2 regions of the Brevibacillus aydinogluensis genome follow, and region 1 is predicted to be linked to the other one. Evidence: a T-box and tRNA genes for the amino acid it is inferred to sense, from the RefSeq annotation. Region 1 holds a T-box; the other holds one or more tRNA genes.

The links. A T-box is a leader RNA that pairs with one kind of tRNA and senses whether it is charged. The one in region 1 lies ahead of metG (methionine--tRNA ligase), so its partner is inferred to be a tRNA-Met.
Region 2: it encodes a tRNA-Met, which carries the amino acid that the T-box ahead of metG (methionine--tRNA ligase) is inferred to sense. The anticodon was not compared.

Annotation. Positions count from the first base shown of each region.
Region 1 is NZ_OY569118.1:4,034,421-4,049,962, reverse strand. Features, by position in the region: gene Q7F15_RS20220 (sigma factor G inhibitor Gin) at 1-54, shown strand, start outside; gene Q7F15_RS20215 (aminotransferase class I/II-fold pyridoxal phosphate-dependent enzyme) at 160-1,647, shown strand; gene tmk (dTMP kinase) at 1,655-2,296, shown strand; gene darA (cyclic di-AMP receptor DarA) at 2,437-2,766, shown strand; gene Q7F15_RS20200 (YaaR family protein) at 2,857-3,303, shown strand; gene holB (DNA polymerase III subunit delta') at 3,314-4,294, shown strand; gene Q7F15_RS20190 (PSP1 domain-containing protein) at 4,298-5,113, shown strand; gene yabA (DNA replication initiation control protein YabA) at 5,163-5,528, shown strand; gene Q7F15_RS20180 (tRNA1(Val) (adenine(37)-N6)-methyltransferase) at 5,643-6,410, shown strand; gene Q7F15_RS20175 (GIY-YIG nuclease family protein) at 6,361-6,666, shown strand; gene rsmI (16S rRNA (cytidine(1402)-2'-O)-methyltransferase) at 6,663-7,547, shown strand; gene Q7F15_RS20165 (AbrB/MazE/SpoVT family DNA-binding domain-containing protein) at 8,020-8,271, opposite strand; T-box leader at 8,718-8,971, shown strand; gene metG (methionine--tRNA ligase) at 9,016-11,046, shown strand; gene Q7F15_RS20155 (TatD family hydrolase) at 11,067-11,846, shown strand; gene Q7F15_RS20150 (resuscitation-promoting factor) at 12,292-13,377, shown strand; gene rnmV (ribonuclease M5) at 13,529-14,083, shown strand; partial or broken gene rsmA (16S rRNA (adenine(1518)-N(6)/adenine(1519)-N(6))-dimethyltransferase RsmA) at 14,080-14,981, shown strand; gene veg (biofilm formation stimulator Veg) at 15,246-15,518, shown strand.
Region 2 is NZ_OY569118.1:1,242,387-1,257,928, forward strand. Features, by position in the region: gene Q7F15_RS06025 (Gfo/Idh/MocA family protein) at 1-95, shown strand, start outside; gene Q7F15_RS06030 (Gfo/Idh/MocA family oxidoreductase) at 283-1,458, shown strand; gene Q7F15_RS06035 (sugar ABC transporter substrate-binding protein) at 1,382-2,356, shown strand; partial or broken gene Q7F15_RS06040 (sugar ABC transporter ATP-binding protein) at 2,373-3,877, shown strand; gene Q7F15_RS06045 (ABC transporter permease) at 3,905-4,909, shown strand; gene iolD (3D-(3,5/4)-trihydroxycyclohexane-1,2-dione acylhydrolase (decyclizing)) at 4,960-6,894, shown strand; gene iolE (myo-inosose-2 dehydratase) at 6,916-7,833, shown strand; gene iolB (5-deoxy-glucuronate isomerase) at 7,844-8,689, shown strand; gene iolC (5-dehydro-2-deoxygluconokinase) at 8,686-9,693, shown strand; gene Q7F15_RS06070 (YitT family protein) at 10,150-10,812, shown strand; partial or broken gene thiM (hydroxyethylthiazole kinase) at 11,021-11,831, shown strand; tRNA gene Q7F15_RS06080 (tRNA-Ser) at 12,086-12,178, shown strand; tRNA gene Q7F15_RS06085 (tRNA-Glu) at 12,189-12,265, shown strand; tRNA gene Q7F15_RS06090 (tRNA-Val) at 12,353-12,428, shown strand; tRNA gene Q7F15_RS06095 (tRNA-Leu) at 12,452-12,538, shown strand; tRNA gene Q7F15_RS06100 (tRNA-Gly) at 12,581-12,656, shown strand; tRNA gene Q7F15_RS06105 (tRNA-Arg) at 12,679-12,755, shown strand; tRNA gene Q7F15_RS06110 (tRNA-Pro) at 12,802-12,878, shown strand; tRNA gene Q7F15_RS06115 (tRNA-Gly) at 12,947-13,020, shown strand; tRNA gene Q7F15_RS06120 (tRNA-Met) at 13,030-13,106, shown strand; tRNA gene Q7F15_RS06125 (tRNA-His) at 13,117-13,192, shown strand; tRNA gene Q7F15_RS06130 (tRNA-Leu) at 13,233-13,317, shown strand; gene Q7F15_RS06135 (EamA family transporter) at 13,621-14,529, opposite strand; gene rarD (EamA family transporter RarD) at 14,788-15,542, shown strand, end outside.

The DNA of each region.
Region 1 (15,542 bases):
AAAAAATACACGTTCTTTATTCATCAGATGCGGCGCATCTGGCTCACGGATTAGACACGTTCGGCCAAAAGGCATCGGCACCCCCGATGCCTTTTTCCGTTTTGCGGGTGCAAATCGTGTTACAATAAGAGGTACTCTGAAAAAAGGACGTGAATGACCGTGCGGGAAAGAAGCGCCGACTTCTGGGAGAGGCAGCGGCAGGCACCCTTGTACGAACAGTTGGTACGGCACGCCATGCGCCGTCCCCACCCGTTTCACGTGCCCGGTCACAAGATGGGTCGAAGTTTTGACCATCACGGCAGGGAGCGGTTTGGGCCTGTGCTCGAACTGGACATGACGGAGATTACCGGCATGGACGACCTGCATCAGCCGGATGGTGTGATTGCCGAGGCGCAGGCGTTGGCAGCGGAAGCGTTTGGCGCGGAGGAGACGCGTTTTCTCGTCGGCGGAAGCACGGCGGGCAACATCGCGCTGATCATGACCGTCTGCCGTCCGGGAGACAAGATTCTCGTCCAGCGCAACTGCCACAAATCCGTATTTCACGGCATCATCCTGGCCCGGGCAACGCCGGTGTACATCGTGCCGGCGGTGGACCCGGCGACCGGCACTGCCGTCGGACTGCGGCGGGAGGACGTGGAACGCGCCCTGCAGGCCCATCCCGATGCCAAAGCGGTTTTTTTGACCAACCCCACCTACTACGGCATGGGGATTGATCTGGCCAAGTTGGCGGCGACCGTCCACCGGTTTGGTGTGCCGCTTCTCGTCGATGAAGCACACGGGGCCCACTTCGGCTTTCATCCTGCGTTTCCCCGTTCGGCCATGCAGAGCGGAGCAGATGCCGCCGTGCAGTCCACCCACAAAATGACCGGAGCGCTCACCATGTCGTCCATGCTGCATATCCAGGGCGAGCGGATCGACCGGGAACGTCTGGCGCGCAATCTGGCGATGATCCAGTCGTCCAGCCCGTCCTATTTGCTGATGGCTTCGCTCGACCTGGCGCGCCGTCACCTGGTGATGGAAGCATCCCGGGAGTGGGAACGGCTGCTGCTGCAGTTGGACAAGCTTCGCGAACGGCTGGATCGCGTCTCGTGGGTGGAGCTGGCGCGACCAGTGCCAAACAGCGTCTGTGCGACATGGGACCCGCTCAAACTGCTGCTGGTGCTGCGCACCGCCGACGCGGACGGCTTTGAACTGATGCGGCTGATGGAAGAACAAGGCATCTATCCCGAACTGGCCGAGAACGGACTCGTGCTGTTGGCGGCTTCTGCCGGGACCTCAGCGGACGATCTCGACGCACTGGCCAGGCTGCTGGAATCCGTCTCCCCCGAGAGACGATCGGGAAAAGTGCGTATGGTGGAGCCGGGTGTGGTGGCTTCCAGCTTTTTGCGCGAACAGGCGATGCCGATGCACGCAGCGATAGACGCTCCCCGCGAGACGGTGGCACTGGAACAGGCGCTTGGCCGGATTGCCGCAGAAATGGTGATCCCCTATCCGCCGGGAATCCCGCTGCTGGTGCCAGGTGAGCGCATTGATGCCGATTTGCTGGAGCTTTTGCTGGAGCTTCGCAAGGGACAGACCCGCTTCCACGGGGTGCAGGATGCCCGGCTGCAAACGATACGGGTAATTGATGAAAGACAACAAGAGTGAAAGGAGCATGTGTGTGGCTACGAAGGGAACAGGCCGGTTTATTACCGTCGAGGGAGGCGACGGAGCGGGCAAGTCTACCGTCATCGCCCGCCTCTGCGACGAACTGCGGGCACGGGGACGGGACGTGATCCTTACCCGCGAACCGGGCGGCATCGAGATCGCGGAGAAAATCCGGTCGATCATCCTCGATCCGGAGCACGTCACCATGGACAAGCGGACGGAGGCACTGCTGTACGCGGCGGCACGGCGGCAGCATTTGGTGGAAAAGGTGCTGCCGGCACTGGCAGCGGGGAAGCTCGTCTTGTGCGACCGCTTCATCGACAGCAGCCTGGCGTACCAGGGGTATGCACGCGGCCTGGGAATCGACGAAGTGTTTGCCATCAACCGCTTTGCCGTGGAGGACTGCATGCCGGACCTGACGCTGTTTTTCGACGTGCGGCCAGAAGTAGGCCTGGCCCGCATTAACGCGACCAAGGGGCGGGAGGTAAACCGGCTCGACATGGAAGACCTGCGGTTCCACGAAAAAGTGCGGGAAGGCTACCGGCTGGTGATGGAACGTTTTCCCGAGCGGTTTGTCGTCATTGACGCGGAACAGCCGATGGAGCGCGTCTTTGAAGAGGCGCTGGCTGCGCTGGAGGCGCGTCTGTAAGGTTTAGGTACCGTCCGGGTACGTACATGCTGTATACTATGATTAAGAAGAATATCGTTACACCGTCCAGCCTTCCTTCATACAATGAAGAAAGACAGGTACCCCCAGATACCATATGCGTGCGGAAAGGGTGAGAGCCGATGAAGATGGTGGTTGCTGTTGTTCAGGACAAAGACAGTGGTCGTCTGTCGCAGCAGTTGGTGAAAAAAGGATTTCGCGCTACAAAGCTGGCCAGTACGGGAAGCTTTCTACGTGCCGGCAACACGACGTTTTTGATCGGAACGAGCGACGAAAACGTGCCGGAAGTGATCGAGATCATTCAGCAGCACTGCAAGTCCCGCAAACAGATGGTCACACCTGTCTCGCCGTTGAGCAATGCCGTCGATTCGTTTATGCCGTATCCGCTCGAGGTGCAGGTGGGCGGTGCCGCCGTGTTTGTGCTGGACGTCGAGCAATTCCATTCGTTCTAGGCGTCAGATGGAGAGCCCCCTCCTTTTTCAGCCTGCTTTCGTTTATACTGTAAGGAAGAAACACGATCGGACAGGGACGGAGGGAGCGGCATGAAAATCGGAGAAGGGCTTAGGCCAAAGGTAGATCTGCTCAAAGCGGCCGACATGCGCAAAGGGCCGCAGGTGGAAAAGGCGAATTTCGGGGAATTGATCAAAGGCGAAGACCAACGCATGTCGCAGGAGCGGCTGACCCGGCTTTTGCAGGACATAGACAAACAGGGACAGATTCTGGCCCGTTCCCGCTCCATCCGCGACTTTTACCATTATAAAAATTTGGTCAAGCAGTTTATGGAAGAGGCCGTCAAGCACGGCATCGCGCTGGACGACAGACGGGGTGTAAACCGCCGGGGTCGCAGCCGGCTGTACAAGATTGTCAAGGAAGTGGACGCGGAACTGCTCAAGCTTGCCGACGAACTGTTGAGCGATCAGGCGCCAATGATCGACCTGTTGGCCCGCATCGGCGAAATTCGCGGCATGCTGATCAACTTGTACTTTTAGGTGGAACAAGATGACATGGGAGATGTTTGCGCAGCAGCCGCGTGCAGCGGAACTGCTGCATCATAGTCTGCAAAACGGGCGGCTGGCGCACGCTTACCTGTTCGCCGGCCCCAAAGGTGCAGGAAAAAAACGGATGGCCCTGCATGTGGCGAAGTCTCTTTTTTGTCCAGAAAGGGAGGCGGACGCCTGCGGGGCCTGTCTCACATGCAGGCGGATCGAGGCAGGCAACCATCCCGACGTGCTGTTGATCGAGCCGGACGGGGCCTCGATCAAGATCGACCAGATCCGTGCCTTGCAAAAGGAAATGGCGATGAGGGCGGTGGAATCGACCCACAAAGTGTACATCGTCGAGCACGTGGACAGGATGACCGTCCAGGCTGCCAACAGTCTGCTCAAGTTTTTGGAAGAACCGCCGGCTGGAGTGGTCGCGCTGCTTTTGACGGAACACAGTCACGCCATGCTGCCGACCATTCTGTCGCGCTGCCAGATTGTCTCGTTTACGCCGCTGTCCGCAGACGTCATCGCCGAGCAGCTGCAAACAGAAGGCGTGCCGGCCGGGATCGCTCGGGCAGCTTCCTATATCACGACAAATCTGGAAGAAGCTCGTGCGCTCAGCCAGGCAGATTGGTTTGCACAGCTGAGAAATGTAGTGATACAATTGGTGCAGGAGTGCAAACAGCGCAATGCTGCTGCACTCTATACCATTCATGATTTGTTGCAAAAAAGCGACAAAATAAAGGAGGAACTGCCCCTCTTTTTGGATTTGCTCATCCTTTGGCTGCGCGATATCCTGTACGTGCAAGTAGACAGGCATGCCCATCTCATCAACAGCGACCAACAGGATGTGCTGCAAGGACAAGCCCTGGTCTGGACGAAATCCGAGCTCTTGCATGGGATCGATCTGGTCATGGAAACGAAAAATCGGATAGAGCGAAACGCCAACGCACAGTTGGCCCTTGAGCGGTTGGTTCTTCAAATCCAGGAGGGATAACCTTTGTACGAGGTTGTGGGCGTCCGCTTTAAAAAAGCGGGCAAAATATATTACTTCGACCCCGACCGACTGCCGATCGAAAAGGATTCGCATGTCATCGTGGAAACCGCGAGAGGGGTCGAATACGGCAAAGTGGTGATCGGCCGCAAGCAAGTGGCCGATAAGGATGTCGTACTGCCGCTGAAGAAGGTAATCCGGATGGCGAACGAGCGGGATGCCAAGCAGGTGGAGGAGAACAAACAGGCTGCCAAGAACGCGTTTTCCATCTGTCAGACCAAAATCAAGGAACACAATCTGGAGATGAAGCTGGTCGACGTGGAATACACGTTTGACCGCAACAAAATCATCTTTTATTTTACTGCGGATGGGCGGGTGGATTTCCGCGAACTGGTCAAGGACCTGGCCTCTGTCTTCCGCACTCGTATCGAACTGCGCCAGATCGGCGTGCGCGACGAAGCGAAAATGCTGGGCGGCATCGGCCCGTGCGGACGGCTGCTCTGCTGCTCTACGTTTTTGGGCGACTTCGAGCCGGTGTCGATCAAGATGGCAAAAGACCAAAACCTTTCGCTGAATCCGGCCAAAATCTCCGGTCTCTGCGGCCGGTTGATGTGCTGCTTGAAATACGAAAACGACAACTACGAAAGCACCCGGGATGAAATGCCGGACATTGGCGCGATGGTAACCACGCCGATGGGCGAGGGGCGTGTCGTTTCCGTCAACGTGCTCGACCAGTCCGTTCAGGTAGAGCTTTTGGAAAACAAGCACACCATCGAATTTGCGCTCGATGAGATTGTCGTAGGTCATCCGACGTTTGACTGACGAGAGGACAGAGCAGGTTAGATTTGGGTAGCGGGGATGAGGTGAGCAAGTGGACAAACGGGAAATCTTCGTCAAGATGGCCAGCATCGAGGAACGAATTGGCGATCTGTATCGGGAAATTGGCGAACTGAAAGACGTCATTGTTGTCTTGATGGAGGAAAACGCCCAATTACTCGTGGAGAACCAACACCTTCGCAATCGGCTGGACAAGAAGCCAGCCAGTCCGCCGCCGAAACAAAAAGAAACACACAAGCAGGAAACCGCCAAAAAGAAAGTGGTCGGAGAAGGCTATGACAATCTGGCGCGGCTGTATGCGGAAGGTTTTCACATTTGCAACGTTCATTTCGGCAGCCTGCGCAAAGAAGGAGATTGCTTGTTCTGCCTCTCCTTCCTCAGCGGTGGTGTTCACAAATAACAGGATACACGGCCTGTACCGAAGCGACCTGAGCATTGCGGCAGGTCGCTTTTTGCAGACAACGGGCAGAGGCCGTTTGAGACTGATAGTGAAAAAAGGAGTTTGGAACAACGGATGCAACCGGAAATCAACGTGCCGCTCTACGAGACGGAGCGCATTGACGACCTGCTCACCCATGAGATGAAAATCATCCAAAGCCGTGAAGTGTTTTGCTTTTCCATGGATGCGGTGCTGCTGGCCCGCTTTGCATCGGTGCCCAAACGGGGACGGGTGCTCGACATGTGCACGGGCAACGGCGCCATCCCGCTGATCATGACGACGCGGTCGCCGGAAGCCGTATTTGAAGGCATCGAAATCCAGGAGCGGCTGTATGACATGGCCAGTCGAAACGTCAAGCTGAACAGGCTGGAATCGCGCATTACGATGCACCACGGCGATGTGAAGGACGCCGTGCAGTTGTTCGGGCACGGCAAGTTTGACCTGATTACCTGCAATCCGCCGTACATGCCGGCCACCAGCGGCGAGAAAAACGTCAGCGAACATTTTGCCATCGCTCGCCACGAAATCTTGCTGTCGCTGGAAGACGTCATTCGGGTGGGCAGCCAATTGCTGAAAAACGGCGGGAAAATCGCCCTGGTGCACCGCTCGACGCGACTGGTGGACATTATCACACTGATGCGCCAGTACGGTATCGAGCCCAAACGGATGCGGCTGGTCTACCCGCGCCGCGACGCTGAGCCCAACATGCTGCTGATCGAGGGAATGCGCAACGGCAGACCGGAACTACGCATTCAGCCGCCGTTGATTGTCTACGAAAACGGAGAGGAATACTGTGAAGAACTGCAGGAAATCTATTTCGGAAAGCGAGATTCCCTCGCATAAAAGCCACTTTGTCTACATCCTGCGCTGCGTGGACGGGACCTATTACACCGGGTATGCCACGGAATTGGCCCGCCGCATCCGGGAGCACAATGAGGGCAGAGGGGCCAAGTACACGCGGGGCCGAGGGCCGGTGGAGCTGATGTATTGGGAAGAAGGAACGGACCGCTCGTGGGGAATCAGGCGGGAGGAAGCGATCAAACGCCTGACCCGCTCGCAAAAGGAAGAACTGATCGAGGAAGGTGGTCGTACGTCATGAACGTCCAGCGCAGTTTCACCGACGAACATACAGGGGTCCTCTACCTGGTGGCCACGCCCATCGGCAACCTGGACGACATCACGGTTCGCTGTCTGGAAACGCTGCGGACTGTCGATGTGATCGCCTGCGAAGACACCCGGCAAACCCGCAAGCTGCTGAACCATTTTCAGATTGAGAAGCGGACGGTCAGCTACCACGAGCACAACAAGGAGGCCAGCGGCAGCGGTCTCTTGCAATGGCTGGCGGAAGGAAAGCGGATTGCTCTGGTGAGTGACGCCGGACTGCCCGCCATCTCCGACCCGGGGGCCGATCTGGTGCGGGATGCTGTGGCGGCCGGCTTTCCCGTCATTCCTGTCCCCGGTGCAAACGCCGCGCTGACCGCGCTGATTGCTTCCGGCCTGCCGACAGACCGCTTCGTGTTTTGCGGTTTTTTGCCGCGCGAGAACAAAGCGCGCCGGGAAGAACTGCAGCGGTTGGAGCGCTATCCGGAGACGCTGCTGTTTTACGAAGCGCCCCATCGTATCGTGAAAACGCTCCAGGCCATCCGGGAAGCCTGGGGCGATCGCCGTGCCGTGCTGGCGCGGGAATTGACCAAGCGCTACGAAGAGTTTGCCCGCGGCACGCTGGGCGATCTGATTGACTTGCTGGCGGCGGGGGAGGCGCGAGGCGAGTACTGCTTGATCGTGGAAGGATACCGCGGCGAGCCGGTCGTTCCGGAAGAAGAAGCGGCCTGGTGGCAGCCGCTTGACATCCGGGAGCATGTCGACCGCTACTGCGAGCAAGGCATGAGCAAAAAGGAAGCGATCAAACAGGCAGCAGAGGATCGCGGCCTGTCAAAGCGGGACGTCTACAATGAATACCACCGCGATCCGCAAGCGTGATCGCACGCATGAAAAAAGGCCGGGGGGTCATCCCCGACCTTTCAGCGTGTAGACAAAGTCCGTGGCGCATGGGTGATCGGGCCCGCTCGCTCTCTTGACGACCAGCAAAGAAGTGGAAGATGTCCGCTCAAAAACGCGACGCGGGCAGGGGGCAAACATCTGGGTATTTCAATGAAGTGAGACTTGTGCCCCCTGTTTTTTCCCGCGTCTTTCGTTTTTCCGCTGAGCAGGTCGTCAAAGGAGCTCGCTTGGCCCATCACTCCATGCCTGTACTTTATCTCCACCTTCGGTTGATCAATATGCAGGCCTTTCGGCCTGACAATGATGGAATGGTTTCCTTGCGGAATCTCATTGATAACGAAGTACATTTTGTCTTCAGTCTAAAAAGGCCGGGGAGTCATCCCCGGCCTTTTTCGTTTTTATGGCAGCAATCTGCTCAACGAAAAGCGGCGCTATATGGTTGAGCGGACGATTAGCGCTTGACCGCAGGCAGTTCGTTCAGGCAGTCCTGGCAAATGATTTTGCCTTTGAAATAGGAAACACGGTCAGCGTTACCGCAGAAAATACAAGCAGGCTCGTACTTTTTCAGGATGATGCGCTCTCCGTCCACGTAAATTTCCAACGCGTCTTTTTCGGCGATGCCCAGGGTGCGGCGCAGTTCGATCGGAATCACCACGCGGCCCAGCTCGTCCACCTTACGTACAATCCCCGTCGATTTCATCATAAATCGTCTCTCCTCTCACAATGTTGCCCAGTGTCGTTTATTGTGCAAATCGGATCATAAATCGTCAATATTCGACAATTTCCGTTGTTCCCATCATACCAGCGATTCCCAAAGGTGTCAATATGAATTTTACAATTCTTTGAATTTGCATCTGGTGCGAATTTAGTAGATATGACAGGACCATTGTTTGGGTGCGCTTTATCTTAATGTGCATCGAATTCTTGGAAAAAAGTAACTGGAAGCATGGAAGGTCGAATTCGACACCTTATGTCGAATGATAGAGAGGTGATTCGACAAATGTGGCTTTTTTTTCTACCGATTCCTTTTTCCCCCTCAACCTGGTCCCGTCTATTCAAGCTCCGTCTGTCCTTCCGCAAAGTTGCAGGCGGGTGGTTTACAAAACGAGGCGGTTGTGTACAATAGAGGATGAATCAGGTATTTCATAGCGAACGACCATGACGGGAAGAGTAGGCTTGCCATCCTTATGACAGAGAGCCGGGGTAGCTGCGATCCGGTATAAGCGATCAAGCCGAACATGGCCCCTGAGTTTCGCGGATGAACCGCCGTTTCCGGCGCCAAGTAGTTCGCGACGCATACCTGCGTTACGGGTGAGTCAGCAGCAGTCTGACTCGACAAGTCCGCTGTTCGTGAGAAGGCGGAGCATTTGGGTGGTACCACGAGAAGTATGCTCGTCCCAATCTGGGGCGGGCTTTTATTTTTTGTATGTCAGGAGGGTTTTGCTGCATGAAACCGACGTACTACATTACCACGCCGATTTACTATCCGAGCAACAAACTGCATATTGGCAACGCCTACACCACTATTGCAGCCGATGCCATGGCCCGCTACAAACGGCTGCGCGGCTACGATGTCTACTACCTGACCGGTACGGACGAGCACGGGCAAAAGCTGCAGGAGCGTGCGGCCGAAGACGGCAAGCAGCCGCTTGAATTTATCGACCCGATTGTCGACTGGATCAAGGATTTGTGGGCAAAGCTGGACATCTCCTACGACGATTTTATCCGGACGACTCAGCCGCGCCACAAGGAAGTCGTGCAAAAGGTATTCAAACGGCTGTTGGACCAGGGAGACATCTACCTGGGTGAGTACGAGGGCTACTACTGCGTGCCGGACGAAGCGTTCTGGACCGAGACGCAGTGCAAGACGGACAAAGGCTACTTCTGCCCGGACTGCGGCCGCGAAGTGAAAAAGGTGAAGGAGAAAAACTACTTCTTCCGCCTGTCCAAGTATCAGGACAAGCTGCTGAAGTTCCTGGAGGAAAATCCGGACTTCATCCAGCCGGAGTCCCGCCGCAATGAAATGATCAACAACTTCCTCAAGCCGGGACTGCAGGACCTCTCCGTCTCTCGCAGCAGCTTCGACTGGGGCATCAAGGTGCCGAACGATCCCGAGCACGTCGTCTACGTCTGGATTGACGCGCTCACCAACTACATCTCCGCGTTGGGCTACCTGTCTGACGACGACAGCAAGTTTCGCAAATACTGGCCGGCAGACGTCCATCTGGTGGGCAAGGATATCCTCCGTTTTCACACCATCTACTGGCCGATTCTGCTGATGGCGCTGGACGTGCCGCTGCCCAAAAAAGTGTTTGGCCACGGCTGGCTGCTGATGCCGGACGGAAAGATGTCCAAATCTAAAGGCAACGTGATCGATCCGAAGCTCCTGATCGACCGCTACGGCTCCGACGGCGTGCGCTATTTCCTGCTGCGGGAAATCAACTTTGGTCAGGACGGGGTCTTTACACCGGAGGCTTTCATCCAACGGCTCAACTATGACCTGGCCAATGACATCGGCAACCTGCTGAGCCGCACCACGACGATGATTGAAAAATACTTTGACGGCATCGTGCCTGCTCCGCAGGAGGCGGGCGAACCGGACGACAGCCTCATCCAACTGGCCACCAGGACGAAAGCACTGGTGGAGGAGCACATGGACGAAATGCGCTTCAGCAATGCACTGGCCCACATCTGGGAGCTGATCGGCCGGACCAACAAGTACATCGACGAGACCATGCCGTGGAACCTGGCCAAATCGGAAGAGACCCGGGGCCGCCTGGCTACGGTCATGTACAATTTGGCGGAAAGCATCCGCATTGCCTCCATCCTGATTCAGCCGTTCATGACAAAAGCCCCGGCGAAAATCTGGGACCAATTGGGCATCCTCGACAAGCCGGAAGCGCTGACCTGGGAGTCGGCTGGCGTCTGGGGAGGTCTGCCGGTCGGCAGCACGGTCAGCCGCAAGGAGCTGCTCTTCCCGCGTCTGGACGTGCAGGCGGAGCTGGCGTTCATCGACGAATCCACGGCGGAAGCGCGCCGTCAGGCAGAAGAGAACAAGCGAAAACAGGAAGCATTGAAAGGAGAAGTGTCTGTGAACGAGACAACCGCGAACCAAACCGAAACACAGGCAGCCGAAAAACCGGCGGACGTAAAAGAGGAAATCAAGATCGACGATTTTGCCAAAGTGGAACTGCGCGTGGCGCAAGTCGTCGAATGCGTGAAACACCCCAACGCCGACAAACTGCTGGTACTCCAGCTGGACCTTGGCTATGAGAAGCGCCAGGTGGTTTCCGGCATCGCCAAGTACTACACGCCGGAAGAAATGATCGGCAAAAAGGTGATCCTGGTGGCCAACCTGAAACCGGTGAAACTGCGCGGCGAACTGTCGCAGGGCATGATCCTGGCCGCGTCCGCAGGCGATCAACTGACGCTGGCGACCGTTGACCCGAGCATGCCGAACGGAGCGGTCGTAAAGTAGGGGAAAGGAAGGTAGATCCCGTGTTATTCGATACGCACGCACACCTCAATGCCCGGGAGTTTGACGAGGATCGAGAAGAGGTGATTGCCCGCGCGCGGGAAAACGGCGTGAGCACCATCGTCAACATCGGCTTCAACGCCGAGACGATCCCCACCTGCCTGGAGCTGGCGGAGCGCTACGACTTCATCTATGCCGCGGTCGGCTGGCACCCGCAGGACGCCAAGGACATGAAAGACGAGCATCTGGAGTGGCTGGAGGAGCTGAGCCGCCACCCGAAAGTGGTCGGACTGGGAGAAATGGGTCTGGATTACTACTGGGACACCTCGCCGCGGGATGTGCAGGCGGAGGTGTTCCGCAAGCAGATTCGCCTGGCCAAAAAGCTGGGCCTGCCGATCATCATTCACAACCGGGACGCTCATCAGGACGTCATCACGATTCTGAGGGAGGAGAAGGCGGCTGAAGTGGGCGGCATCATGCACTGCTTTTCCGGGAGCTGGGAGACGGCCAAAATGGCGCTCGACATGAACTTCTACATCTCGTTCGGCGGTCCGCTCACATTCAAGAACGCAAAGCAGCCGAAAGAGGTGGCGGCCAAGGTGCCGCTCGACCGGCTGTTGATCGAGACCGACTGCCCGTACCTGACCCCGCATCCGTATCGCGGCAAGCGAAACGAGAGCGGATACGTCCGCTACGTCTGCGAGGCGATGGCCGACATCCACGGTCTGTCCTGCGAGGAAATGGCCCGGATCACGGCCGAGAACGCCCGCCGGCTGTTCCGGCTGGAAGCCCGTACCGAATAGCCTTCAAAGCTCATTATTATGACAAAAGCCCTTCTGTGAACGCGCATCAGCGCATCGCAGAAGGGCTTTTTTGCCAATTCCGACTTGTTGATTGCGCACATCCGGCGGCGTTTTTCCGGCAGGTGGCCGAGTATTTTCTGCCAAGCCAGGTTCTCCCGCAGTTTTCTCCTGCATACCATAGTCCATGTGTCGAACGATTCCATTTCTCTCGACAGAACTGCTCGACACAAACGTGCTTCCATTCGCCATGAGCTTTTTGCTAGGCTGGTAGCGATTATTTGGTTCTAGGAAGGGGGTAATTTGACAAACCGGAGAAAGTAGCATACAATCAAGACCGACCTTGTTCAGAACTGGCCAATTTCCAAAATATTGGTGCGATTTCATCACCCTTGCCTGACCAGACGGGAAAAGCCTCGTGCTTTTCCAGGAAAAAGGAGTGTGGGAAATGGAGTTACGCACGATATGGGAACGGCAAAAGAAGCGAGCAATTGCCATACTGGGCTGTCTCGCTCTGGTGCTGGTGCCCATGATTGGCTATTTATCTGCCCAAGCAAAGCAACCGAAGCAGGTCACGTTTACCTTGGACGGTGTCACCAAAAAGGTGGCGACCAAGGCGAAAACCGTTAAAGAGTTCTTGGAAGAACGACAGATTGCGGTGACAGATAACGATAACTTGCAGCCAGAAGCAGACACCAAAATTTCCGACGGAATAAACATCACCTTACATACACGCTGGGCAATCCCTGTCCACGTGGACGGGCAGACAAAACTCGTGCAAACGCTCAGCCGTGATGTGGCCGGTGTCTTGAAGGACGCAGGCATTACACTGGGCAAACAGGACCGGGTGGAACCGGCACTGACAGCGTCTCTCTCCAAAGACTCGACGATCTTTGTCACGCGGGTCAGCGAACAGATCGTCAAGGTTGAGGAGCGCGTACCATATCAGGAAATTCGCAAAGGCGATGCTTCTCTGACAAAGGGACAGACCCGCGTACTGCAAAGCGGGCAGGAAGGGAAAGTCATCGCGCACTACAGACTGGTTACGGAAAACGGAAAACAAGTATCCCGTGAACTGGTAAAACGAGATGTCATCACACCGAAAAAAGACCGTATTGTCGCGGTAGGAACGGCCGCATCCGTTCAAGCCGACACGTCAAAACGGGTCGTTGCCGCAGCGGGGTTGGTCTCCCGCGGTGGCAAAGTGTTCCGGCCGAAAAAGGTACTGAACGGGGTTACCTTGACCGCCTACTCTCCGGCAGGGGGAGGCAAGCCTGTCGGATCGCCGGGTTATGGTCGAACGGCTACCGGTGTCAAGGCAGAAGCCGGACATACCATAGCCGTCGATCCCAAAGTCATTCCGCTGGGATGGTGGGTGTATATCGACGGAATCGGGTATCGTCGCGCAGAGGACACAGGCGGTGCGATAAAAGGTCACAAGATTGACGTGTTTGTCAGCACAGAAGCGGAAGCGATCCGATTCGGCCGCAAGCGAAATCGCACGGTTTACATTATCGGACCACACAAGCCTTAAAGGACAGGAGCCTGCGCTCCTGTCTTCTGTTTGCCGTCTTACCATTATGACGGGCGGGGAACGGAAACGTTTCAGCCGCACGCACAGAAACAGTACGTGATTTTGGTATACTAATACCATGTCAACACGGTAGGAAAGCGGGAGCAGCGACATGAAGATCAAAGAAGTCATCGTCGTGGAAGGGCGGGACGACACGGCCGCCATCAAGCGGGCCGTGCAGGCGGACACGATCGAGACGGGCGGGTCTGCCATCAACGCGAAAACGATCGAAAAGATTCGCCTGGCCCAGCAAAAACGCGGCGTTATTATTTTTACCGACCCCGATTATCAGGGGGAGAGAATCCGCAAGATCATCAGCCGGGCGGTGCCGGGCTGCAAGCACGCATTTATCACCCAGGAAGACGGGACGAAAAAAGGGGACATCGGCGTGGAAAACGCCTCTCCCGAAGTGATCGTTCGCGCGCTTTCCGAGGTGCGTACCGATATGGCGGATCAGGCTGGGGAGATCACGCCCGACGACATGATCGCCTACGGGTTGACCTCGGGTCCGGATTCCAAACAGCGGCGCATCAAACTGGGTGAACGGCTGGGCATCGGGTACGCCAATGCCAAACAGATGCTGCAACGCCTGAACGCCTTTCAAATCAGTCGGGCGGAGTTTCTCGCCGCGATGAAGGCCATTGACGAAGGAGGGGAGCAGCCATGACCCGAGCCGTCGGCAAAGATATCGCCACGCCAACGCGGACCAGGGAAATCCTGGAGAAGTACGGCTTTTCGTTCAAAAAAGCCTGGGACAAAACTTTTTGATCGACACCAACATTCTGCACAACATCGTGGCAGCGGCCGAACTGGACAAGGGGAAGGCGGCATTGGAGATCGGCCCTGGCATCGGTGCGCTGACCGAACAGTTGGGCAGAGCGGCCGGCCGTGTCGTGGCGGTCGAAATCGACCAACGGCTGCTGCCCATCCTGGCGGAAACACTGGCTCCCTATGAAAACGTGGAAGTGGTGCACGGGGATGTGCTGGAGCTGGATCTGCGGGCGCTCCTGGCGGACAAGCTGGCCGGCTACGAACAGGTGAGCGTCGTGGCCAACCTGCCGTACTACGTGACGACGCCCATTCTGATGAAGCTGCTGGAGGAACGGCTGCCGCTGGAGCATATCGTGGTGATGATCCAGAAAGAGGTGGCGGATCGAATCGCAGCCAAGCCGGGTACAAAGGACTACGGTTCGCTCAGCGTCGCCGCACAGTTTTTCGCGGAGACGGAAGTGGCGATGGTGGTGCCGGCCAGCGTGTTCATTCCCCGGCCCAATGTGGACTCGGCTGTAATCAAGCTGACGATCCGCAAGCAGCCGCCTGTCGAGGTGGACGACGAAGCGCTGTTTTTCCGCGTGGTGCGGGCTTGTTTTGCGCAGCGGAGAAAGACACTGCTGAACAATCTGATGAACGGCTTGTTTGACAAAACGCAAAAAGAAGACGTGGTTGGACTGCTGGCTGAGCTGGGCATCGACCCCGGCCGCCGCGGTGAGACGCTGAGCATCGAGGAATTTGCCCGGCTCGCCAACGCCATTGGCCGCAGCAATCTGCTCACGCATCGACCATGAGGAACGCCCCTTGGATACAAGGGGCGTTTGGTATTTTTGGGACAGTCTCAACCATTTGGGAAAATGATAATCAGGGGAGGATAGCGGCTTGGGATTTTAGTAACCGGACGTGGTTTTTTTTGACAAAACCATGTGACAAAAATCTGCTGATTTCACGAAAAAAACACCGTTGACAAGAGTTGATGTTGGTTGCTATAATTTTTTATTTCTTTGACAAAATAAGCATAGGCTGTTATAATGGAATCAAGCGAGGTGGATGAGATAATGGCAAGAAACGCGTTACTTGACATTAAACGCAGTTTAGACGAGCACATTGGCGAACGCATCCTGCTGAAAGCCAATGGCGGTCGCCGCAAAACCGTCGAACGGACGGGCATCCTCGAAGAAACATACCCCTCTGTATTCGTAGTAAAGCTTGATGACGACCAATTGTTTGAGCGAGTTTCATACAGCTATGCTGACATCTTGACGGAGACAGTAGAATTGACAGTGTGCCGTGACAACGAGCACATTCGTATTACTTTTGTACAGCAGTAGGGCCCTGGCGGCTCTGCTGTTTTG
Region 2 (15,542 bases), 1.3 Mb from region 1:
CCGAAGACGGATATCGTTCGATTCAACTGCTGGAAGCCGTGTACGAAAGCGCCAAAACGGGCAGGCGCATCGAGATGCGCCAGGCGGCACGGTAGGCGGGCAGGCACCGGCAGTGATGCTGCGGAAGGCATTGCACAAGCAGCAGGTACGGACGTGCAGCAGAAATGGTTTGGCAAAAGGCTTTACGCGAGCAGCAGGTACGGACCGGATGGTGGGTCCGGACAATGAGCAAAATGGTCTGAATATATTGTAAATTTACCGGTCGGAAAGGAGTGTGATTCCATGACGGTTCGCTGTGCAGTTCTGGGATTGGGACGCCTGGGGTATCACCATGCGAAAAATATCGCCACCCACCAGATCGGCGGGGCCAAACTGGTGAGTGTTGCCGACACGATGGAAGGACGGGCGGAACAGGTTGCAGGAGAATTCGGCCTGCAAACGTGGGCGAAGAATCCGGAGGAGGTCATTGCCGATCCCGATGTCGACGCGGTCATTATTGTGACGCCGACCAGCACCCATGCCGACATGATCAAACAAGCGGCAAAACACGGCAAGCCCGTGTTTGTGGAAAAACCGCTCACGCAGCATCTCGAAGAGGCGGACGAGATCATCCGCATCGTCAAGGAGAGCGGGGTGATCTGCCAGGTGGGCTTCATGAGGCGGTTTGATCCTGCCTACGCCGAGGCAAAGCGCAGGATCAGCGCTGGAGATATAGGAGAGCCCCTTTACTTCAAGGCGATTTCCCGTGACGCCGGTTCGCCGCCCGCTTCGTTTATCAAGCACAGCGGACGGATGTTTATGGACGTCTCCATCCACGACTACGACATGGCGCGGTACCTGATGGGGGCGGAAATCACCGCCGTGTCCGCACACGGGCGAGTGCTAGTGCATTCGTTTATGGAAGAGTACAACGATGTGGATCAGGCGCTCACGTATGTCGAATTTGATTCCGGTGCAGCAGGGGATATCGAGGCCAGCCGAAACTCGCCCTACGGTCACGACATCCGCACGGAAATCATTGGCACGGAAGGCTCGCTGTTTATTGGAACGCTTCGCAATCAATCGATCACGTATCTGAACCACAAGGGCAGCCACTACGAGATCATCCCCGATTTTCAGACCCGCTTTGACGATGCCTACCGATTGGAACTTGCCCATTTCATCCACTGTGTCCAGCACAAGCAAACACCATGCGTTACGGAAGCAGACGGCAGACGCAATCTGCAAATCGCCATCGCGGCCACTCAATCATTTGACACCGGGAAAAAGATCACAATCGAGGGGGGAGTCCGGAATAAAGAGCGGATCGGGTCTACCTGTCTACGATGGAACGCGGCGTGCAAACGGGCAGGATCGCCTGCAAATAAGGAGGGGGCTATTCATGAAGGGACAAAAAAAGGGTGCATGGTGGTTGATTGTATGTCTGGTCGCTGTCTTGGTCGCCGGATGCGGAGCTGACCAGGAGACAGCGCAGCAGGCAGGCTCTGACAAGAAGGACAAGATTGTGATCGGCGCAGCACTTCCCGACTTTGATGACAAGTGGTTGAGCTACCTGCAGGACGGTATGAAACAGTACGAAAAAACGCAGGAGAACGTGGAAGTGATTTACGTCGATGCGATGAATGACGCCAGCAAGCAGCTCTCCCAGGTGGAGAATTTCATCCAGCAGAAAGTGGACGCGATCGTGCTGATTCCCGTCGATACCACGTCCGCGCCCAATCTGGTCGAAAAAGCAAACCAGGCCAATCTGCCGATCGTGGTCGTGAACCGCATATACGACGGGGTGGAAGCAGCTACCGCCTATGTGGGGTCCGAATCCATCAAGGCTGGTCTCATGGAAATGGAGGAAGTGGCAAAACTGCTCGGCGGAAAAGGAAACATCGCGATCATGAACGGACAGATGGGGCACGAGGCGCAGATCAAGCGAACGGAAGGGAACAAGCAGGTCATCGAGCGGTACCCGGACATGCAGGTGGTCTTGGAAGGAACGGCAGAATGGGATCGGGCCAAAGGCATGGCCTTGATGGAAAACTGGCTCCAGTCCGGAAAGCAAATCGACGCTGTTGTCTCCAACAATGATGAAATGGCCATCGGCGCGATCATGGCACTGGAAGCGGCTGGTAAACTGCAAGACGTCGTCGTGGCCGGCGTCGATGCCACTCCGGATGCGTTGGAATACGTAAAAGCCGGAAAATTGCAGGTGACGGTGTATCAAAATGCGATCGGCCAGGGACAAGGCGGCCTGGAAGTGGCGATCAAAGCGGCCAAAGGCGAAAAGGTGGAAAAGTTCAACTGGATTCCGTATGAACTGGTAACCAAAGAGAACGTGGACGAGTACATGAAAAAATGGCAGTAAAGCGGGGGGAGTCGTCATGCACAGCACGTACATCCTGGAAATGGAGAATATCTCCAAGGCATTTCCGGGAGTAAAAGCTCTGGACCGCGTACAGCTCAAGGTGAGGAAAGGGACCGTACACGCCCTGCTGGGGGAGAATGGCGCGGGCAAATCAACCCTGATGAAAATCCTGATCGGGATGTACAGTCCGGACAGCGGGCGCATTATCTTTGACGGGGAAGAGCTGAAGCTGTCCAATGTCAAACAGGCGCTCGACAAAGGGATCGCAATGATTCACCAGGAGCTCAGCCCGATCCCCTACATGACCGTGGCCGAGAACATCTTTTGGGAAGAGAGCCCAGTTACCGGTTTACGGGGTGGGTGAAGCAGAGAGAGATGGAGGAGAACACGAGGCGGCTGTTCGAGCGGCTGGAGATTGACATCGACCCGCGAGCAAAGATGATTGACCTCAGCATCGCCCATACGCAAATGGTCGAGATCGCCAAGGCGATTTCCCGCCAAGCCAAGCTGATCATCATGGACGAACCGACGTCCGCGATCACGGAAAAAGAAGTCCAGCATCTGTTTTCCATCATTCGATCGCTGAAAAAGGAAGGCGTGTCCATGATCTACATTACGCACAAAATGGAAGAACTGGCGCAGATCACGGACGAGATAACGGTCCTGCGCGATGGAAAGTACGTGGGCACAAGGCCGAGCGACCGCATCAGCAAGGAGCACCTGATCGAAATGATGGTGGGGCGGGAGCTGCATCACGTGTTTCAGAAAAAGCGTGCGGACATCGGAGAGGTCGTGCTGGCGGTCAACCGTCTGACCAGAGCGGGGAAATTCGCGGACGTCAGCTTCGAAGTCCGCCGGGGAGAGGTTGTCGGCTTTGCAGGGCTGATGGGGTCTGGCAGAACGGAGGTAATGGAGAGCGTATTTGGGATTGTGCCTCCCGATTCCGGTGAGATCGTGGTGAAGGGCAGGAAAACGGCGATTCGTTCGCCGCGCGATGCGATTCGGTGCGGGATGGGATTTTTGACAGAGGATCGGAAGGGAACGGGCCTGTTCCTCCCGCTGTCGGTGCAGGACAACATGATCACGGTGAACATCGATCGCTACACAACCTGCGGCTTTCTCAATGCCGGGCAAATCCAGGCCGATTGTCGGCAGCAGTGTGAGCAGCTGGCCATCAAGACGCCGAGCCTGTCTCAAACGATCAAGTATCTGAGCGGCGGGAATCAGCAAAAAGCGCTGCTTGCCCGCTGGCTGCTTCACGATCCCGACATCTTGATCCTGGATGAGCCGACGCGCGGGATCGATGTGGGGGCCAAATTGGAAATCTACCAACTGATTGCCGATCTGGCCCAAAAGGGCAAAGCCATCGTGGTGATTTCCTCCGAACTTCCGGAAATATTGGGTGTGAGCGACCGGGTCATCGTAATGCACGAAGGACGAAAAATGGGGGAATTGCGCCGGGAGGAGGCGACCCAGGAAAAAATCATGCAGTTGGCGACCGGCGAGCTGATCGCCAGCTAGTCTCATACAAGTCTGGAGGACGTGCGGATGAACAGTGAAGTGACGATCGCAAACAAGCCAAACAAGTCCGAAGCAGTCGGAAAACGCCGCTGGAAAGAAACGGCCTTCCGCCTCTTCGGACGATACGGGATGCTTTTTATTCTGATCGCGCTGATCCTGGTGATGTCGATTCTGTCCCCTACGTTCTTTACATCTGGCAATTTGCTCAATATCGTCAGGCAGATGTCGATCGTCGGCATTGTGGCGATTGGCGTCACGATGGTGATCATCACCACCGGGATCGACCTCTCATCCGGTTCCGTGATCGCGCTCGTGTCCGTAGTTGTCGCAACTTTCGCGCATCCGGACAGCTATCCGCTCGTGGTTCCGATCGCCGTCGGACTGGGGATCGGACTTTTGACAGGAGTGATCAACGGGACGATTATTGCCAAAGGAAAAATTGCCCCGTTTATCGTCACCCTGGGGATGATGACCGGGGCGCGAGGGGCGGCGCTGCTCTTCAGTGACGGAAGACCGATCGGAAATCTGTCCGATTCGTTCAAGTTCATCGGCCAGGGAGCGGTGTTCGGGATACCGCTGCCCATCATCATCTTTGCCCTGGTCGGACTGGTTTCTTATCTCCTGCTGACCAAAACGAAATTTGGCAAGTACGTCTATGCGATGGGCGGGAATGAACAAGCGGCGAGGATCGCGGGGATTCCGGTCGACAGGTATAAGATCATGATTTACGCCTATGCCGGTTTGCTCTCTTCGATTGCCGGGATCATCCTGACGTCCCGGATCGCCTCCGGTCAGCCGACGGCGGGCGTGATGTATGAATTGGACGCGATCGCCGCAGCGGTGATTGGCGGCACCAGCCTGTCCGGCGGGATCGGAACGATTGGCGGCACCATTATCGGGGCGCTGATCATCGGCGTGATGAACAACGGTCTCGACCTGCTCAACGTATCCTCGTACTGGCAGCAGATCTTGAAGGGCGGGATCATTGTCACCGCTGTCTTTCTCGACGCCCGGAAAAACAGAAAATCCTGAAACAAAAATCGTGAGTTCCGGCAAGATGCGAAAGGTGGGACACGAACGGAATGAAGACGAGGAGACTGACAACGGCGCAAGCGTTGGTAGCCTTTTTGCAGCAGCAGTATGTGGAATGGGACGGCAGGCAGGAGCGGTTCGTCAAGGGAATCTTCACCATATTTGGCCACGGAAATGTACTGGGACTTGGCCAGGCGCTGGAAGAATATGCGGAAGAGCTGGAAGTGTACCAGGGGCGAAATGAGCAGGGGATGGCACACGCCGCGGTGGCCTTTGCCAAGCAAAAAAACCGTCGGCAGATCATGGCATGCACGTCGTCGGTTGGGCCGGGTGCGGCCAACATGCTGACAGCCGCGGCGACGGCGACCGCCAATCAGATACCGGTCCTGCTGCTGCCTGGCGATACGTTTGCCACCAGGCAGCCGGACCCCGTTTTGCAGCAGATCGAACACGGCCATGACCTGACCATCACCACCAATGACGCTTTCCGCGCTGTCAGCAAGTACTGGGATCGGGTAAACCGACCGGAACAGTTGATGACCGCCATGCTCAACGCCATGCGCGTGCTCACCGATCAGGCTGATACAGGGGCGGTAACCATCTGCCTCCCTCAGGATGTACAGGGAGAAGTGTATGACTTTCCCGAGTCTTTCTTCCAAAAGCGCGTCCACCGGATCGACCGCCGGATTCCGAGCGAATCGGCGCTGCGCGATGCGGTGGAGCTGCTGCGGCACAAGAAAAAGCCGATCATCATCTGCGGCGGGGGCGTTCGTTATTCCGATGCGGCTGATGCCCTGCGGCGCTTTTCCGAAACGTTTCACATTCCGTACGGGGAGACCCAGGCCGGGAAAAGCGCGGTGGACAGCGGTCATGCGTACAATCTGGGAGGCATCGGCGTGACCGGAAACCTCGCGGCCAATCGGATGGCCAAAGAGGCAGATGTCGTCATCGGAATCGGCACCAGATTCACCGACTTTACGACGGGGTCGAAACGCTTGTTTCAACATCCGGATGTGGATGTGCTCACGATCAACGTTTCCGAGTACCACGCGAGCAAGCTGGACGCGGTGAAAATCGTCGCTGACGCCAAATTGGCCCTGCTCGCGCTGGAAACCGAACTGGAACGGATCGGATACCGGTCCGGGTACACGGATGAGATCGAACAGGCCAAACAGGCGTGGCAGCAAGAGCTGGACCGTCTGCGCAGCATTCAGTACCGGAAGCAGGGGTTCACGCCGGAAGTGGCCGGCCAGCTCGATCAGGTGCTGCCCGAATTCGCAGACACCTTCCAATCCTGCCTGACGCAAACCGAGGTGATCGGCCTGGTGAACGCCTTGATTGAGGAGGACGCGATCATCGTCGGGGCCTCGGGAAGCCTCCCCGGCGACCTGCAGCGGATGTGGGAATGCCGCCGGCCGAACACCTATCACATGGAATACGGCTACTCCTGCATGGGGTATGAAATCGCCGGGGCGCTGGGCGTCAAAATGGCCGAACCGGACAAAGAAGTCTATGCCATGGTGGGGGACGGCAGCTACCTGATGCTGCATTCTGAATTGCTGACGAGCATCCAGGAAGGCAAAAAAATCAATGTGCTGCTGTTTGACAACGCTTCGTTCGGGTGCATCAACAACCTGCAAATGGGCAACGGCATGGGCAGCTTCGGGACGGAATTCCGCTACCGGAACCCGGAAACCGGTCGCCTGGACGGCCGCCTGATGACCGTTGATTACGCCGGCAGCGCCGCCGGATACGGCGTAAAAACATACCGTGTGCGGACGACAGATGAACTGCGGGCAGCCATCGCAGACGCGAAACGGCAAACCGTGTCTACCCTGCTCGACATCAAGGTGCTGCCAAAGACGATGACCGGCGGGTACGAAGCATGGTGGCATGTCGGCATCGCGGGGGTTTCGCACAACGCTGCGGTGAGGGCAGCGTATCGGGAAAAGGAAGCGAACCTAAAACACGCACGACCATACTAAACCAAAAACGGGGTGTGCAAGATGAGTCAACCCAATCCCTTTCGCATCGGAATCGCCCCCATCGGCTGGGTGAATGACGATATTCCCGGCCTCGGCGACCATTACACGCAGGATCAGGTTTTGTCCGAAATGTCTGCACTCGGCTATGTTGCCACTGAAATGGGTCGCCTGTTCATGCAGGAACCTGCGGCGCTGAAGGCCAAACTGGACGCGTACGGCATACAGCTGGCCAGCAAGTTTGTGGCGACGCTGTTTTCGGACGCCAACCGTCTGGAAGAGGAATTGCAGATTTTTGGCTCATGGGTGCGTTATCTGAAGGAAATGGGCTGCGAGCATGTGATCGCCTGCGAGATGGGCGGGTCGATGCATTGGGACCCCCGGCGCGCACCGGGCGACACGGCAGTCCGCAAACTGACGGATGACCAGTGGGAGTCGCTGGTGGAGGGACTGCATCGGGCGGCCCGCCTGTGCCGGGAACACGGCATGAAGCTCGTCTATCATTACCACGCCGGCACCGTGGTGGAAACGGCGGACGAGATCGATCGGCTCATGGAGACGACCGACCCGGCCCTGGTGCATTTGCTGTTCGATACCGGGCATGCGCTGTACGGCGGATACGATCCGCTGGCACTGGCAGAGAAGCACGGACAGCGAATCCAGTACGTCCATCTGAAAGACGTCCGCCGGGATGTGCTGGAGCATGTCCGGCAGCAGAACCTGGATTTTCTCACGGCGGTAAAGCTGGGAATGTTCACGGTGCCGGGCGATGGCTGCATTGACTTTGCGCCGATCATACAGAAGCTGCTGGAAAACGGCTACACTGGCTGGCTGATTGTCGAAGCGGAACAGGACCCGGCTGTCGCTCATCCCTACACGTATGCGCAGCGGGCAAAAGAATATCTCGAGGCGACGATTCGGTCAGCGGCGAAGCAGAGATAGGAGGGAGACGATGAGTACGCTGATTGTTCCCGGTTCCCGACCGGACGAAGCAGGGTTGGTGCTGCGCGTTACCCCGGAATCGGCAGGGTGGAAATACATCGGCTTTGAGGTGTACGCGCTGTCAAAAGGGCAGACACTGAAAAAGCATACCGGCGATCAGGAAGTGTGCATCGTGCTGTTGACGGGCATCGCTCATGCCGCCACCGCCCGCGCAGCATGGGAAAGCATCGGCCAGCGCATGAACGTTTTTGAAAAAGTACCGCCGTATGCCGTGTACGTCCCTCCGGGCGACCATTGCGAAGTAACAGCTGTAACGGACGTGGAACTGGCGGTCTGTCGGGCGCCGGGGAAAGGAACGTACCCCGCCCGCCTGATTTCTCCCGCCGACGTCGGCGTTGAGCAGCGGGGAGCGGGCAACATCGAGCGAAGAATTCACAACATTCTGCCGGAACAGCAGCCGGCGGACAGTTTGCTGGTGGTTGAAGTGTTCACACCGGAAGGCCACTGGTCCAGCTATCCGCCGCACAAGCACGATCAGGACAATCTGCCGCATGAATCTTATCTGGAGGAAACGTATTACTACAAAATCAATCCCGGTCACGGTTTCGCCGTACAGCGCGTGTACACGGACGACCGCTCACTGGACGAGACGCTGACCGTGCACGATGGCGATGCGGTACTGGTCCCCAAAGGGTATCACCCCGTTTCCGCCCCGCCCGGCTATGACGTCTACTATTTAAACGTCATGGCGGGACCGGTGCGCACGTGGAAATTTCAGAACGATCCGGCCCATGAGTGGGTAATGGCAAGCAAAATGGCCAGCCGGCAGGATGGAAGGGAAGGGGATGCTCCATGAACAATCTGACCTTTGACAGCCGCAAGCCGATGGATTTCATCGCGATCGGCAGGCTGTGCATCGACCTGAATGCCAATGAGATCAACCGCCCGATGGAAGAAGTGACGACCTTTACCAAATACGTGGGCGGCTCCCCGGCCAACATCGCCATCGGCTTGTCCCGGTTGGGGATGAAAACGGGGTTTATCGGCCGGGTGGCGGATGATCAGATGGGGCGGTTTATCGTCAATTACCTGAAACAGAATCAGATTGACACCTCCCAGGTAATCGTCGACCGGTCGGGCAGCGTAACGGGGCTGACGTTTACCGAAATCAAAAGCCCAACCGATTGCAGCATCCTGATGTATCGGGAGAATACCGCGGATTTGCGGCTGGAACCCAACGACGTGAAGGAAGAGACGATTCAAAATGCCAAAGCGATCCTGATCACCGGCACGGCGCTGGCGAAGAGCCCGTCGCGAGAAGCGGTGTTTCTCGCCCTGGACTACGCCAATAGGCACGGCGTCGTGACGTTTTTTGATCTCGACTACCGTCCGTACACGTGGACTTCTGCGGAAGAAACGGCGATCTACTACAAGCTGGCTGCCGAAAAGTGTGACGTCCTGATCGGCACCCGGGAAGAATTTGACCGGATGGAACACTTCGATCGCAATGACCGGCACGATGACGCCGTCACGGCGAGAAGATGGTTTGACTGCCGGGCCAGGATCGTCTTGATCAAACACGGGAAAAACGGTTCCGTCGCGTACACCAACGACGGCCAGTGTTATACGGGAAGGGTTTTTCCGGCCAAGGTGGTCAAGACGTTTGGTGCGGGAGATTCTTATGCCGCCGCTCTGATCTACGGACTGATGCAGGGATGGGACATTGCGAAGGCGATGGAATACGGGGCTGCTGCCGCTGCGATTGTCATTTCCTCCCACAGCTGCTCGGAGGCGATGCCGACGGTGGAGCAGATCGAACGCTATATCCAACAGTGCCGCAGCGGGGAAGGTGTACGCTGACTCAAAGTACGTGGCGCATGGGTGATGGGGGCCTGGATCATGTCCGCTCCAAAACGAGGCGCGGACAAGGGGCAAACATCTGGCCAAAAACAACGGAAACAGCGGAAATCTGCGGGGATCAATGACGTACGCAGTCCAAACACGGAAAAGGGCGGTTTTTTCCGCGAAGTCGCGGCTTTTTGCGCCTTCCGGCCGTTCGACGCCTCCCCCCTGATTATGGTAAAATGGAGGCATCAAACAGGAAAGGATCTTGATACCGATGGGTCCGTATAAGACCATCTGGAAACGTTATGACCTCTCCTACATCTAGCGACGTAGCTGTTGATCGTCTCTTGGGCGACCCAACCTGCTACGAAAGCGAGATAATGGATATGAAACGAGATCGAATCGTCAGGAGTTCCTCCGTAGCCGGAAGGGCGCCCGCGCCAAAACGGTTTACGATGCGAGGAATCTCAGATGAGGAGAGCAGTTGCGTACGTTCGCCAATTGTGTTGGATTGTGTTCGGCGCGTTTGTATTGGCATTTGCGTATTATCACATCAATGCTCAGAACCATTTGTCGGAGGGCGGGTTTGTCGGGTTGGCCCTGCTGGCCAAGTACGCGTTTGACCTGTCGCCGGCGATCACGACGCTGGCGCTCGACATTCCGCTGTTTCTCGTCGCTTTTCACGTGAAGGGACGTCAGTTTCTGGCCAACACCATCATTGCATCCATCGCCTTTTCCGTCTTTTACGATTTGTTTGAGCGGTTCTCGCCGCTGCACGTTGATCTGAGCGGCCTCATGCCGCTGGCCGCCCTGCTGTCCGGCCTGCTGACCGGTTGGGGGGCGGGGATCGTCTTGCGGTATGGCGGCGCCACTGGCGGGGACGACATCCTGGCCGTGCTGCTCAGCCGTCAGATCGGACTGTCGATTGGAACGGTCTTTCTGCTGCTGGACGCGCTGGTGCTCAGTCTGTCGCTGTGGTACCTGCCGATTCGCGAAACGCTTTACACGATCCTGGCGGTGACGATTGCCAGCCGGGTGGTCAACTGGACCGCCGCTGCAAGCGGCCGGGTAGATGATGGCGACGAATCGGAAACAAAAAGCATATCGCGTTCGCTTACCCTGCCGGATCATTGATGCCAAACCAGTTTCAGACCGGATGAGGTAAATGCCGGCAGGTCCATCCAACGCGAACCCCTCCTGGTAATACAGCGCGTATCGCTGTTTGCCGCGAGGGGTTTTTTCACGGCAAAAGGGCAGCTTGCGTGCGTGCTTGTCTGTCTCACGCCTCGGTCTTGTGAGATAATGAGAGGACAACCGACCAAAGGATCAGGAGGCGCTTTTCATGACATTGCTGCAAGACATCGGGAATACGCTGGTGAAGGTGCGTGAGGCCAACCCCCTCGTCCACAACATCACCAACGTCGTCGTCACCAACTTTACCGCCAACGGCCTGCTGGCCCTGGGCGCTTCGCCTGTCATGGCGTACGCCAAGGAAGAGGTGGCGGACATGGCCAAAATCGCCGGCGCGCTGGTGCTCAATATCGGCACGCTGAATGAGGCAGAGGTGGAGGCCATGCTGATCGCGGGCCGTTCGGCCAATCAGCACGGCGTGCCGGTCATCTTCGACCCGGTGGGAGCGGGGGGCGACCGCCTATCGGACGAAAACCGCGCAAACGATCATGCGGGAGGTCCGGGTGTCCGTCATTCGCGGCAACGCTGCGGAAATCGCTCATGTGATCGGCGAGAGCTGGACGATCAAAGGCGTCGATGCGGGGGAAGGGAGCGGCGATGTAGTCTCGCTCGCGCAGTCGGCGGCGAAGCAGTTGGGCACGATCGTCGCGATTACGGGGAAAACGGATGTCATCACGGACGGCCGCACCACCTACCTCATCCGCAACGGCCATCCCATCCTGACCAAGGTAACGGGCACGGGCTGCCTGCTCACATCCGTCCTGGGGGCGTTTGTTGCGGTGGAGAAAGACCTGCTGCTTGCGGGGGCGTCTGCGCTCGTCAGCTATGGCGTGGCGGCGGAAGTGGCAGCTGCCGGCAAAGGAGCGGAAGGCCCGGGACAATTTCAGATCGAGTTTTTGAATCAATTGGCGCGGATCACCGCAGACGATGTCCGCAGATACGGAGCGATCGACCGCGTGTAAGCCGGGGAGAAGAGCGCGTATCGGCCGGGTGACGGCCAGACTGCTTTCCCGCTGTTGGGCGAAAAAGGCCCCTTTGTGCTTGTGAGCGAGGGGGCCTTTGCGTTGCCTTTCATAAGCGGAATCGATACAATGAAATAAGCACGAGGCCAACATCTTCTCTTTTAACCAGAAAAAAATTTTAAAATACCACTTGAAAAAGCTTTTGAGATGTGATAGATTAATTCTTGCCGATGAGAGAACGGCAAAAACGATCTGGATGGATGTCCGAGAGGCCGAAGGAGCACGATTGGAAATCGTGTAGACGGGGATGACTCGTCTCGTGGGTTCAAATCCCACTCCATCCGCCATCAATCACCTGGCCCGTTGGTGAAGTGGTTTAACACAGCAGCCTTTCACGCTGTCATTCAGGGGTTCGAATCCCCTACGGGTCACCATAGAAAAATCCCCCTGGACGCTGTCCGGGGGACCCCGCAAAGCATACGGATTCGCTGAGAAGCCTCCGTTCACTTTGCGGACGGAGCGGAGGCTTAGCTCAGCTGGGAGAGCATCTGCCTTACAAGCAGAGGGTCGGCGGTTCGATCCCGTCAGCCTCCACCACCTTTACGGGTACAATGACATATGCGGTCGTGGCGGAATTGGCAGACGCGCTAGATTCAGGTTCTAGTGGTGGCAACACCGTGGAGGTTCAAGTCCTCTCGACCGCACCATACAAAATGTCTTGATTGTTACATCTCAGAAGGTATTAACATGCGGACGTAGCTCAGCTGGTAGAGCGTCGCCTTGCCAAGGCGAAGGCCGCGGGTTCGAGCCCCGTCGTCCGCTCCAGTGCAATCTCTTACATCGTTTTGTGCCCTTAGCTCAGCTGGATAGAGCGTTTGACTACGAATCAAAAGGTCGGGAGTTCGAATCTCTCAGGGCACGCCATAGCAAGAGGTGGGAAGTTGGCACAGCCCGTGTCTCACCTCCACGTCGGGAAGTGGCTCAGCTTGGTAGAGCGCTTGGTTCGGGACCAAGAGGTCGCAGGTTCAAATCCTGTCTTCCCGACCATTCTTATTCTCATCAGCAACGGGCGGCGCAGAGCAGCATCCGATCTGCTGCGCTGGCCGATAACGCGTGCGGGTGTAGTTCAGTGGTAGAACCCCAGCCTTCCAAGCTGGTCGCGTGGGTTCGATTCCCATCACCCGCTCCAAATGTTTCTGGCGGTGTAGCTCAGCTGGCTAGAGCGTTCGGTTCATACCCGAAAGGTCGGGGGTTCAAGCCCCTCCACCGCTACCATATGTACATGGCGATCGTGGCGAAGTGGTTAACGCACCGGATTGTGGCTCCGGCATTCGTGGGTTCGATTCCCATCGATCGCCCCATTTTTTTATTCACCAAAGGACGTCCCCAACCCAGACACATGCGGTCGTGGTGGAATTGGCAGACACACCATCTTGAGGGGGTGGCGGGGCGACCCGTGCGAGTTCGAGTCTCGCCGAACGCACCATCTATGTTCACACAGCCCGGTGAGTGCAGCAAACCGCTGCAAGCGCCGGGCTTTTTGATTTTGAATCGTTTCTGTACCAGGCCGCTTTTCCACGGGCGGACGCCTTTCTCTTTCACTTTCGCAATATTGTGACGAGTAAATGCGCTTAAGTTCGCCGCTTCCTTTTCAAGGCTGCCACGTTTTGGGGTATGGGAGGGCGAAGGCGCACAAAAACAGGCGCGCCAACCTGTTATCCGGTCGACACGCCCGCATGGTGCATGAGGCAAAAGCGCTGAACCGTTCAGCGCCTTGCCGTATCCTTTTTTACATCTTATGCCGGTGAGGCTTTCGGGCAGGATGGACCAGCCGATTCCACTTGATCTGCGGCACGGCAATGGCGGCCAGGATCAACAGCACACCGCTCCACTTGTAGAGGCTGATCTGTTCGTGCAGCACCAGACTGGAGAGCAGCACGACTGCCGGCAGTTCGGCTGCGCTGAGAATGGTCGCCAATCCGTTGCCGATACGCGGCACGCCAATCGACAGACAGAGAATCGGGATGGCTGAGCCGAAGCAGGCCACCAGCAGGGCGTACGGCAGCAATCCGTCCCACAGTCTGCCGTTGATGAGGAAGGTCGGCGGATAGACCAGCGACAGGCAGAGCGCGGCCATGCCAATGGAGACGGCGCTGCGCAGATACGGGTTCACGTCCGGCGCCAGCCGTCCGCTGAGAAAGATCACCATCGCAAACGTAAACCCGGACAATAGACCATAGATGAGACCGGTGGCGCTGACGTCATGCAGGCCGGATTCCATCAGGCCGCTGGCCAGCACGGTGCCGATGCCGAGGAGGACCAGCGAGGCCCATTTTTCCGGTCCGGGCCACTTGCGGTCGGCAATACACTCGATCAGCACGCCAATCCAGGTAAACTGGAACAGCAGCACAATGGCGAGCGAGGCCGGGATTTCGCTGACCGCCCGGTGGTAAAACAGGCTGGTGCCGGCCATCATCAGGCCGGACGGCAGCAGGATCAGCAGGTGGCGCAGCCGAAACCGCTGCCTGGACAGGAACAGCGCGACGCCGGACATGATCAGCGTCCCGAACACAAGCTGCCCGCCGCTTAATTCGACCGGGGTAAAACCGGCGGAAAAGGCGGATTTCATGATGACAGAAAGCACGCCGTAGCTGCACGCGCCGGCCAGGACGAGCAGCACGGATCGCCAGTAACTCATAAGCAAACGTTCCTTTCTTGTGACAAAACATAAGTATGCGAAAATTATTGTACATGAGATTCAGAAATGATACAATAAAATTTTACACATATCTTTATCATACTGCTGTGATGATTCGTTACTATGCTAAACAACTGCCGTGGCGTGCAAGCATGTGCCTTCTCCCGGCCAATATGCTGCATGTTAATAGATAGCTGTTCCGGCCTGCTTCAGCTACACTAGAGATGACAGAGCAAATAATTCATGGAGGCTGGAGAGATGAGAAAGGGTGTCTTCTACGCGGTGGGGGCCTATTTGGCCTGGGGACTGCTGCCGCTCTATTGGAAGGTGTTTCAGGAAATGGCCGCGTGGGAGATTCTCGCCCACCGAATTGTCTGGTCCCTCGTTTTTGTTGCCGTACTGCTGTTTGTGACGAAGCGCTGGCTGCAGATGCGAAAGGCGATTTCGACGGCGAAGGAGAGAGGGGCGCTCCTCCTGTGTTCGCTGTTTATCAGCGCCAACTGGCTGATTTTCATCTGGGCGGTCAACAACGGCAACGTGTTGGAAACCAGCCTCGGGTACTACATCAACCCGCTGCTGAACGTGCTTTTTGGCGTCTTGTTCCTCAAAGAGCGGCTGGGAAAGGGGCAGTGGATGGCGATTGCGCTGGCCGCAGCCGGCGTTTCCGTGATGACCGCGCACTACGGCAGGGTACCGTGGGTCGCGATTTCCCTCGCACTGACGTTTGCCTGCTACGGGCTGGTCAAAAAGTTGATAAAAACGGACGCGATCATCAGTCTGGCCTGGGAAACGCTGGTGGTGGCTCCGGTGGCGCTGGGGTACCTGGTGACGCTGCACGTCAGCGGGACGGACACGCTTTCCCACGTGACAGGCTGGCAGATTGCACTGTTGACGCTGTCTGGCGTGGCGACGGCCTTGCCGCTCTTCTGGTTCGCTCAAGCGGCCAAGCTGCTGCCGCTGTCCACGGTGGGGTTTATCCAGTACCTGGCCCCGTCGATCTCGCTGTTCATGGC